3 regions of the Peribacillus aracenensis genome follow, and region 1 is predicted to be linked to each of the others. Evidence: predicted binding sites of a transcription regulator. Region 1 holds the regulator's gene; each other region holds the start of a gene.
What was found. The regulator LexA, encoded in region 1, represses DNA repair genes until DNA is damaged. The targets are predictions, from matches to a motif close to CGAACATATGTTCG.

Region 1 (3,207 bases):
AAGTTCATTAATACGGGCTAATTTTTCTTTTGATAACATAATTTCGCTCCTTCATAATCTGCGGATATTGTCATGGTATTAAAAAAATAGCGAAATTACAAGTTCTATGATTGACTTTCCTGTGTATTCAATTGATGTTCGAGAAAACGCCTATTCACTGTAGCCTTAGATACATTGTATCCAAAGCCCCTCAAAGTTGCTGCGATTTCTGCAAATGTCAATCCATTGGCCCGAAGTTTAATAATTTCTTCTATAGGAATCTCCTTACGGTCCCTTCCGGTTGAATTCCTTTGATTCTGAAGATTTTTTTGAGGACGATACCCTTTTTCAACGGCCCTTATCATCCCGCGCTTTATTTTTAGATTATGTAGTTTCCTTTGATATTCTTCTACAATTCCGACAATCTGGATGACCATCGCATCCGAATCCGATAGCTCAAGTTCGCCATCGTGTGAGAGCGTATAAATTTTCACATCTTCTTTAAGGATGACATGGAAAAGGGCTATTTTGGCATTCCCTCTTCCCAGCCTCGTTTCGTCCTGGATTAATAGTACTTCAGCTTCTTTGGTTTTAAATAGTTCGAGCATGTCAAAAATGCCATCCCTATTCAACTCATAGCCACTAGCCTGTTCTTTTATTATGGAAATGACTTCAACATCCATCTTTTCTGCCAATTTGACTAATTCATCTTCCTGCCTTGCCAATGATGTTTCCTGTGACTCTTTTTCTGTGCTGACCCTACAATAGATTACCGCTTTCATAATACCCTACCTTCACTGCTTACTGCTCACTGGCCAAATTCTGGACAAGTTCTTCCCCTTTAACCGGTATGACGATGACTTGACCAGGTTTAATCGAATCCGCCCTTACTCCATTATGCTCTTCTATCCAACCAATGAATTCTTTTTTTGTCAAATTTGCTTCTTCATATTCTTCGGCAATTCCCCATAGGGTGTCACCTTCACTTACTTCTATAGAAAGGAAATCATTTTTTTGATCATTGTTCAATGTGCAAGAGAATAAAATTGAAAAGATAAATACTGATCCCGCTAATAGAATCGTATAAATATAATTTTTGTATAATTTTTTCATAAATATCCCTCCAAAGCGAATGTTCGTTCGTATGTTATGACCAAATTATAATACGAACGTTTGTTTCAGTCAACAACAAAATTCGAACTTATGTTTGTATAGAGTTGGGGGCCATGCTATAATATAGCAAAGAACATTGGGGAAGAGGTGCACTAATGACTAAACTATCAAAACGGCAGCAAGATATTCTTGATTTCATTAAAGAAGAGGTTCGCCAAAAAGGGTATCCACCTTCCGTACGGGAGATTGGCGAAGCAGTGGGACTTGCTTCAAGTTCAACAGTACACGGACATTTATCCCGCCTGGAAAGTAAAGGTCTGATTAGACGTGACCCAACCAAGCCAAGGGCCATTGAAATAATGAATTCGGAGGAAGCGAACAATATTCCAAAAGCCAATGTCGTGAACGTTCCGTTACTTGGAAAAGTTACAGCGGGCATGCCTATAACGGCCATCGAGAACATAGAAGAATACTTTCCGCTTCCCGAAAGCATGGTACCGCATGATGACCATGTATTCATGCTGGAAATCATGGGTGAAAGTATGATTGAAGCTGGAATTCATGATGGAGACTATGTCATCGTGAAACAACAAAGCAATGCCAATAATGGAGATATCGTCGTGGCCATGACGGAAGATGATGAAGCCACTGTAAAACGATTCTTTAAGGAACCGGATTACATAAGGCTTCAGCCCGAGAATTCAAATATGGAACCAATTATTTTACGAGATGTTTCGATACTTGGAAAAGTAATAGGCTTATATAGACAAATACACTAAAAGCGCTAACCGCGCTTTTTTTGTTTGTTTAATTTATGTCCCGAATTCTCTCAATATGCATATGGAAGAGTAGGTTTTGATATATTTTTTAATAGAATCTATTTTCATGTGAATATTACATCTTTTATTTCGGATGTACGGATCACTATCCCTCTTGTTATAAATACTTTGGAAAGAAGCTCATTCAAAAAAAAGGAGAGCGTTGAAATACCGTTCCCAGTTAAAATTTCATTCTTAATATTTGGTTCACTTTAATAAGGTTAAGTTCGACCAAGCCATTCCACTATTGAATCTTCACTTGTGTAGAACCATATGCTTTTGCAAGCGCAGAGACGGAATCCCCTTTTTTGACAATATGATAAACTTCCTCGTTACTTGCTTCATATTTAGTTAAATCGCTTATTTCTATAAGGTTCACCAGTTTATCTGTATATTTCGGATCCGAGGCCAAGATGGGTATTTCCTGAATTTGTTCCATACTTGAACGGGACACGGTAAGGTATTCGATTGTTTATGTTGGCAATTTCCGAGTTGTTTTAAACCATTCCCGCGGCCAACCAGAAAAAGCCGTCAATCCATATAATTATATGGATTGACGGCTTTAAAATTGAACTCTGAAAATCTTCAAAACCTGGTTACATAACCTTTTATATATTAGTTTTAAATATGAATTTTTTTATTATAGTATAAAGCCTTGATAAAAAGTAAAAATTAATTTTGAAAACTTCTATTTAAGGTGGTGAAATTATGGACTTCCCAACCATCCATACAAACTTTTGGGATGCAGTAATAGCCATTCCTATCATCATGATTCTTACTCAACTAATTAAGGTCATGTTTCATATTCGCCCAAAATTCATCCCTACCATCGCTTTGGGTCTTGGCTTGTTCATTTCCATTTTCATCAGTCATCGTCATCACTTGGTTGCAGGGATTTTCATGGGCTGGTTTTATGGCTATGCAAGCATTGGCAATTATGCTGCACTTAAAACAGGTATTTTGTCTTATAGAGAATCTTATCAAAAGACAGATTGAACCCGTTGTCTTGCTGCAATTCATGAATCTCTTGTATTGCCACGAGCCCGACTTGCTTCTATCCCCATCGAGCATCCGTTAAATTAATCTCTAAGTTAACAATTACGACTTTAATTTTCCTTTGGCTGAATAACCAACTCTTATGTTAACCAGACCATTATACATTACCCACAAAATACCTTTTCAATTAAGAAAAGGTATTAATCGATAAAAAAGAGGTTCGAAATGCACTTATCCCGAACCATGATTTTAAAAGAAAAACTGAATGTTCTTTTAGAAAAAAACCGTACTCAAACTGACT
Region 2 (3,207 bases), on a different contig from region 1:
GCAGCTTAAGATTTAACTTTTTTGTGTCCAAAATATTGACTCAAATCCATAATGTTTTACTAATGAAGGAATTAATATTATTTAAAAAGGTTTTTTGTGATCCTTCCCCTGCTTCAATTCTCTTCAAATATTCTTCCCATTTTGCTGTCATTTCAGGACTACCTAAAAGAATATTCTGCGTAAGATCATATAGTAAAATACCCTTTTCAGTTGGATATAGCTTTGTTTTTTCCACTTTAACATATTCTCTATCGATTAACGTTTTCAGTATAGATGATCTAGTTGCTGGGGTACCGAGTCCTAACCTATCCATAAGCCCACCTTTACCACCAAGAGAAGCTTCAGTTAGTCGTGAGGGAGGTTTTGTTTTACCTTCCTCTAAACTAAGTGTAAATAGAATTTCTTCCCCTCATTAGTAGTAATTAAATCAGAGTCTGTTCGAGGATATGAAAGGTAGCCTTCTTGATATAAGGATTGAATTATTTTAAGGGATTTATCTAAACTATATTTCCATTTTTTATTCGAATAGCTTTGAATTCCCCCTAAATTAAATAACTTAGGAGCTTTTTTCGTTTTAATTTCCTTTTGTACAGATAAAATATTAGTTTTTATCTTTGCTTCTAGTTGGAATGGATATAAAGCACTAGCCAATTCATCTTTAGTTCTATACTTTTTTTCGCTAAAGAATTTAACTTTATCATTATTTGTATATTTAGTTGCCATTCCAATTAATTTATAGAAAATCTCTTCCTTAAAATTTTTTATGTCCCTGTCATTTTGTACGATTAAACTATTACATGGTGTTTGAACTCTACCTAATGAATATATTCCTGATAAGCCTTTTGATTGTGCAAAAAGAGTAAAATATTGAGTGAAATTCATGCCTACTAAATAATCACTGATTTGTCTAGTTTGTGCCTCTACATAAAAATTATAGGTTTCCTTGCTATCCTTTAAATTCCTGAACCCTCTCTGTACCTCTTTATCAACCATCGAGTTAATCCATAATCTTTTTTTAGGTGTATTTCTTACTATCTTAGAACACATTGAGAAAATAGAGTATGCTATGTTTTCGCCCTCTCTGTCTGGATCTGTGGCCACAATTATTAAATCAGCTTCTTCCAATTGCTTCTTTGCATTAACAAACTGATCTCTTGTTTTTCCGCTAACATCATATAGCATATTAGATGGCTGAAAAGGAAGATTATTCATGTTCCATTTCTTATATTGTTCACCATATCTATCCATACTTGATAACTCAACTAAATGGCCCACACCACAGATAATACTGACGTCCCAGTTTATTATGTTAGAGTCAATATCAAAATAACCTTTTCCTCTCTTTACTGTTCCCAGCGCATTCGCATATTTTTTCGCTTGATTTGGTTTTTCTGCAAGAATGACAGTTTTCAAAAATCCCCTACTTTCCAATTAATATAAAGTACCTGGTAATTAACAAAAATTTAATGAACACAATTTATAAACATTTATAACAATAGCACTATTTATATTCCTTTTCCAACAAAGTTAAAAAAGCTTATATAAGTGCATTTAAAGAAACAATAGTGTTTATTAATAGTTATTGAACAATAAAATAAAATAGCAATTTATACCTATAGATATATTCCCTATCCAAATTTAGAGTCTTTAATAGGAACGTTCGTTTGCGTAAAATAGAATTAGGAGAGTGATTCGATGAATATAGATAGAGGAATCTTAAAGTGGCAGCCAGCATTAATGCTCCCTAAACTGAAAAAATTGCATAAGCAAGTTAATCAAGACTACTATAGGGAATCTAAACCCATTCTGGATGAGTACCAAATCCAAGACATAGAAGATAAGATTAATTATTCAATGGAGTTTATTTTGCCTGTTACCATAACTTTGTATAGTGATGGTTTTCCGAAAAGTATAAAAGGTTTTTTTGTTTACCTGGAACCAATTAATAAAGGAAGTACATTTGAGCTTGAAGATCAAACCTTTCTTAAAATTTTCTTTTCCGATCTCTTAGATATAATGGTTCATGAATAAACACTAAAAGGGATTTAAGAAGAATATCATTTGTAATGATTATCTAATGATTAATCACAATTTAATATAACGTCTATTAACAAAATGATCTCACATTGTATTTTTTCTTTAACTGTTAAATCATCGCATTTGTAATAATCATCTATTAATTGTCCAAGTGCATTATACAAAGTAATTATTATATCCATTGAAGCACCTCTTTTTAGGTAAATAGTAACACAAATTAACATAATATTATTTTGATTTACATAAAAATTGCAACGGAATATTAAAAGGAGCCAAAATATGGCTCTCCTTTTTACTTAAAAGCACATTTTTTATTCTCATCATCCGTTAAATTTACTACTGCTTGTCGCTAGGGTGTCCTGTGTTGCATTTATCTTTGTTATTGTGGGTTATCATCCTTTTAATTTTACTGTAGAGGTCTATCAGTGAAGTTCCTGATGATAGTTTACCATTATAGAATTGGGTTCTAAGCCCTATTCTTTACTTTTAATGTATAATGGGTATTTGAGGTGGAATTTTTCTTGATAGAAATTAAAAGAACAGATATAGAAAGTCTCGGTAAAATGTTTGAGGTTGAATATGTAGAAAACAAAATGGAGCGTAAAAAAATATTCTACATATATACTTACGAACGTGTAATGTCCATAAAATGGAAAGGACAAATCATTCACATACAAACATTGAATCTGGATTGTAATTTTAAAATGGATAACGGTAGAACCTCAGAACTACCTGTTGATGAAATAAGAAACAGAATAAAAACAGTTGATGGAATGTCAAAAGATGAATTTGCACTTTATTGCTTAGATATGTTAAAGCTCTATCATGAAATTGTTGAGCTAATAGGAGAATACAAAATCGGACGAAGTGATGATGAATGGTCAAAACATACAAAGGTATATATTGATAGCCCTTATTCATCTATACAAATAGATTCCGTACAAGGAAGTATGTCTGGATGTAGTCCTCAAATAAGCAGTAGTCAGAATTTATATTTTGAAAAACTTCACATCAAATAAAGACCGGGCCTAGCCTGTTCTTTATTTGATGTATTTTATCCATATATAATGGTCCTTTTTGTACTAACTTGCCCAATTAGTTCAATCAGAAAAAGAGCTGCAAAGCATGAACTGCACCCCAATTGTTAGACAACATCTAACAATTGGGGTG
Region 3 (3,207 bases), on a different contig from region 1:
AGCCCTTTGCCCCTGCTATTCTACTCTCAAATTTTGATTTGTGAATAAAATAACCAACAACTGCACCGACGATTAGGCCAAGCAAAGTGAAGATGATTGTCATGGGTTCCATCGTTTCACCTCCCCTTGCTATGAACTTTTTACATAAAATGTTGAACTGTCGGCAAGTACATTGCACATAAATTCAATATACAGCACTTAATTTTCAAAATTTTAGTTTGAAAAATTGTAAAATATACATATTAATTGTATAGTTGAGAATTTTTATTGTCAAGCGTTTGTCCCTTTGTATCAATGATTATTCAAGTTTTCTTGATAACAACCATCATAATCTACGGCATTCATTATGGAAGAAGTCTGTAAATCCGATTTCGATGCCCATTAATCCGCTGGAAATTTCGCACTTTTCTCAAAATATACATAAAAGGCCTAAGCAAACAAGCTTAGGCCTTTTCCAAATATCATTAATCAAGCAGTTCAAAATGCTCTTCTGGTTCATTTTCTTCTGGCGGTAATTCATGCTCTCCATCGAGATTATAGTGATCTCTGATTTTCTGAGAAATTTCCTGAGCGATATCCTGATTTTCTTTCAAGAACAGCTTCGCATTTTCGCGACCTTGTCCGACACGCTCTTCATTGTATGAATACCACGAGCCGCTTTTAAGGACGATATCAAGATCTGCACCCATATCGATGATTTCACCTTCTTGTGAAATCCCTTGACCATACATGATGTCAACTTCTGCTTGACGGAATGGTGGGGCAACCTTGTTTTTTACAACTTTGATTTTGGTTTTATTACCGACGATTTCATTACCTTGTTTTAATTGTTCCGCACGGCGCACTTCCAGACGAACAGTTGAATAGAACTTCAATGCCCGGCCACCAGGAGTCGTTTCCGGATTCCCAAACATAACACCGATTTTTTCACGGACTTGGTTAATGAAAATGGCAATGGTATTTGATTTATTAATGGAACCAGACAGTTTTCTAAGTGCCTGAGACATCATCCGGGCTTGAAGACCCATATGGGAATCTCCCATTTCGCCTTCGATTTCAGCTTTAGGAACAAGTGCTGCCACCGAGTCAATGACAATGATATCCACCGCTCCACTTCGAACTAACGCTTCAGCGATCTCTAAGGCTTGTTCACCCGTATCAGGCTGTGAAAGCAGTAACTCATCGATATTCACACCAAGTTTTTCTGAATATGCTGGATCTAAAGCATGCTCGGCATCAATGAATGCAGCCGTGCCGCCAGTCTTTTGTACCTCTGCAATAGCATGTAATGCAACAGTCGTTTTACCGGAGCTTTCAGGTCCATATATCTCAATGACCCGGCCTCTTGGATATCCTCCCACTCCCAATGCTACGTCCAATGCTAAGGAACCGCTTGAAATCGTTGAAATCCTACGATCAGACTGTTCCCCAAGTTTCATAATAGAACCTTTACCAAATTGTTTTTCAATTTGTTTTAACGCCATATCTAAAGCCGCTTGACGATCACTCACTCAATTTCCTCCTCTATATTCAAATAATCGGCTGTCCGATTAAAGGTGTACTTACGTTAGCAATTATTTGAGATCAAGGTTTGTACCCTGTCTCAAAACCTATCTTTACTATATACTCTTTTTACTATTTTGCCAAGCAAAAAGTCGAACATTCATTCGTTTTTTTCTTTCGGGATATTCTTTGTAAAAAAGTGTTTTATCTAAAGGAAATCTCCATTTCGTTTCACTTACTCCCTAAAAAAAACAATTTCATTAAATTAACTTTTTTCTTTTTTTCCCTATTTTTCAAGAAACAAACTTCTAAAACCAAATAAAAAGCAGAGCTGTAAAAAGCTCTGCTTATAGCGTTTATAAATCCCTTAATAGGTAATGACAGCCGTATTTCACACTCCGAATACGGTTTTGCCCCCTGCTTCCTGAAAGATTCAACTCCTTGAAATGAGTGTTTCCATCCCGATAGGAAATGCCAATAAATACTGTACCTACAGGCTTGCCTTCTTGTTCATCCGGCCCTGCAACGCCCGTAAAGCTTATGCCTACATCCGCATCGAGCTTGTTCCGGACATTAGAGGCCATTTCCATAGCACACTCACCGCTGACCACTCCATACTCGGATATGGTATCATCACTGACGCCGAGGACATTAGCCTTCGCATCATTCGTATAGCAGACAATTCCGCCTTTGAAAACTTTACCGGCGCCTGGGATGGTTGTCAGCTGTTCTTGGAACATCCCTCCGGTCAAGCTTTCAGCTGCCGCAATTGAAAGCTTGCGGATCGTTAATTCTTTTACAAGTTCCTTTATTAGCGAAGTATTATCACTTCCATAATGGAACTTGCCGACCCTGCTAAGAATTTCTTTTTCCGCTTCCAAAATAAGCTCTTCGCATTTTTCTTTAGATGAGTCTTTAGCGGTGATCCTTAACGTCACTTCCCCTTCGGCTGCCAGCGGGGCAATTGTCGGATTCGTTTGATTGACAAGGAGATCTTCAATCACCGTTTCCAGTTCGGCTTCACCTATACCGTAGAACCGAAGAACCTTGGAATCGATCCGTTCATGCTTTTCCAATTTATTCATGATTTTTTCATAACCATAACTTAAAAACATCGGCTCCATTTCACTTGGCGGCCCAGGTAGAAGCATATATGTAATCCCAGATTTGGACAAGACCATTCCCGGTGCCATCCCATGATCGTTTGCCAACACTTCACTGCCTTCTAAGACGAGGGCCTGCTTTTTGTTGTTTTCCGTCATCGGACGTTCCCTTTTTTGGAAGTAGGCTTCAATGGATTGCAATGCTTCATCATTAAAAACGAGCTTTTTTCCTATATGGCGAGCAATCGTTTCTTTCGTTAAATCATCTTTGGTTGGACCAAGTCCACCGGTAAAGACAATCAAATTTGCCCTTGATTCAGCGATTTCTATAGCTTGTTGTAAACGGCGGTCGTTATCCCCGACCACAGTATGGTAAAAAACGTTGATCCCCATTTCCGCAAACTGCTGCGATAAGAATCTTCCATTAGTGTTATTGATTTGCCCTAAAAGAAGCTCTGAGCCCACTGCAATGATTTCTGCATCCATCTTTTCAAAACCACCATTCGTTTTACTTTGAATTAACAAATACTTCTTTGTTTTTTATAAAATAATCCAAACCTGACCAGATTGTAAAGATTAATGCAATCCATAATGCGATATT

Region 2: a site for LexA is predicted at 1,654-1,667, ahead of N0M92_RS25180 (YolD-like family protein). Genes of this name have one in related genera too.
Region 3: a site for LexA is predicted at 1,657-1,670, ahead of recA (recombinase RecA). Genes of this name have one in related genera too.

What each region holds. Positions count from the first base shown of each region.
Region 1 is NZ_JANZMJ010000023.1:61,808-65,014, forward strand. Features, by position in the region: gene N0M92_RS20090 (DUF896 domain-containing protein) at 1-39, opposite strand, end outside; gene N0M92_RS20095 (YneB family resolvase-like protein) at 105-761, opposite strand; gene yneA (cell division suppressor protein YneA) at 781-1,092, opposite strand; gene lexA (transcriptional repressor LexA) at 1,248-1,871, shown strand; gene N0M92_RS20110 (LysM peptidoglycan-binding domain-containing protein) at 2,155-2,322, opposite strand; gene N0M92_RS20115 (hypothetical protein) at 2,619-2,906, shown strand.
Region 2 is NZ_JANZMJ010000038.1:14,883-18,089, reverse strand. Features, by position in the region: one part of gene N0M92_RS25195 (IS3 family transposase) at 1-9, shown strand, start outside; gene N0M92_RS25190 (DNA topoisomerase) at 41-400, opposite strand; gene N0M92_RS25185 (DNA topoisomerase) at 379-1,413, opposite strand; gene N0M92_RS25180 (YolD-like family protein) at 1,696-2,031, shown strand; gene N0M92_RS25175 (hypothetical protein) at 2,559-3,056, shown strand.
Region 3 is NZ_JANZMJ010000001.1:507,248-510,454, reverse strand. Features, by position in the region: gene rny (ribonuclease Y) at 1-112, opposite strand, end outside; gene recA (recombinase RecA) at 465-1,511, opposite strand; gene N0M92_RS02525 (competence/damage-inducible protein A) at 1,860-3,092, opposite strand; gene pgsA (CDP-diacylglycerol--glycerol-3-phosphate 3-phosphatidyltransferase) at 3,115-3,207, opposite strand, start outside.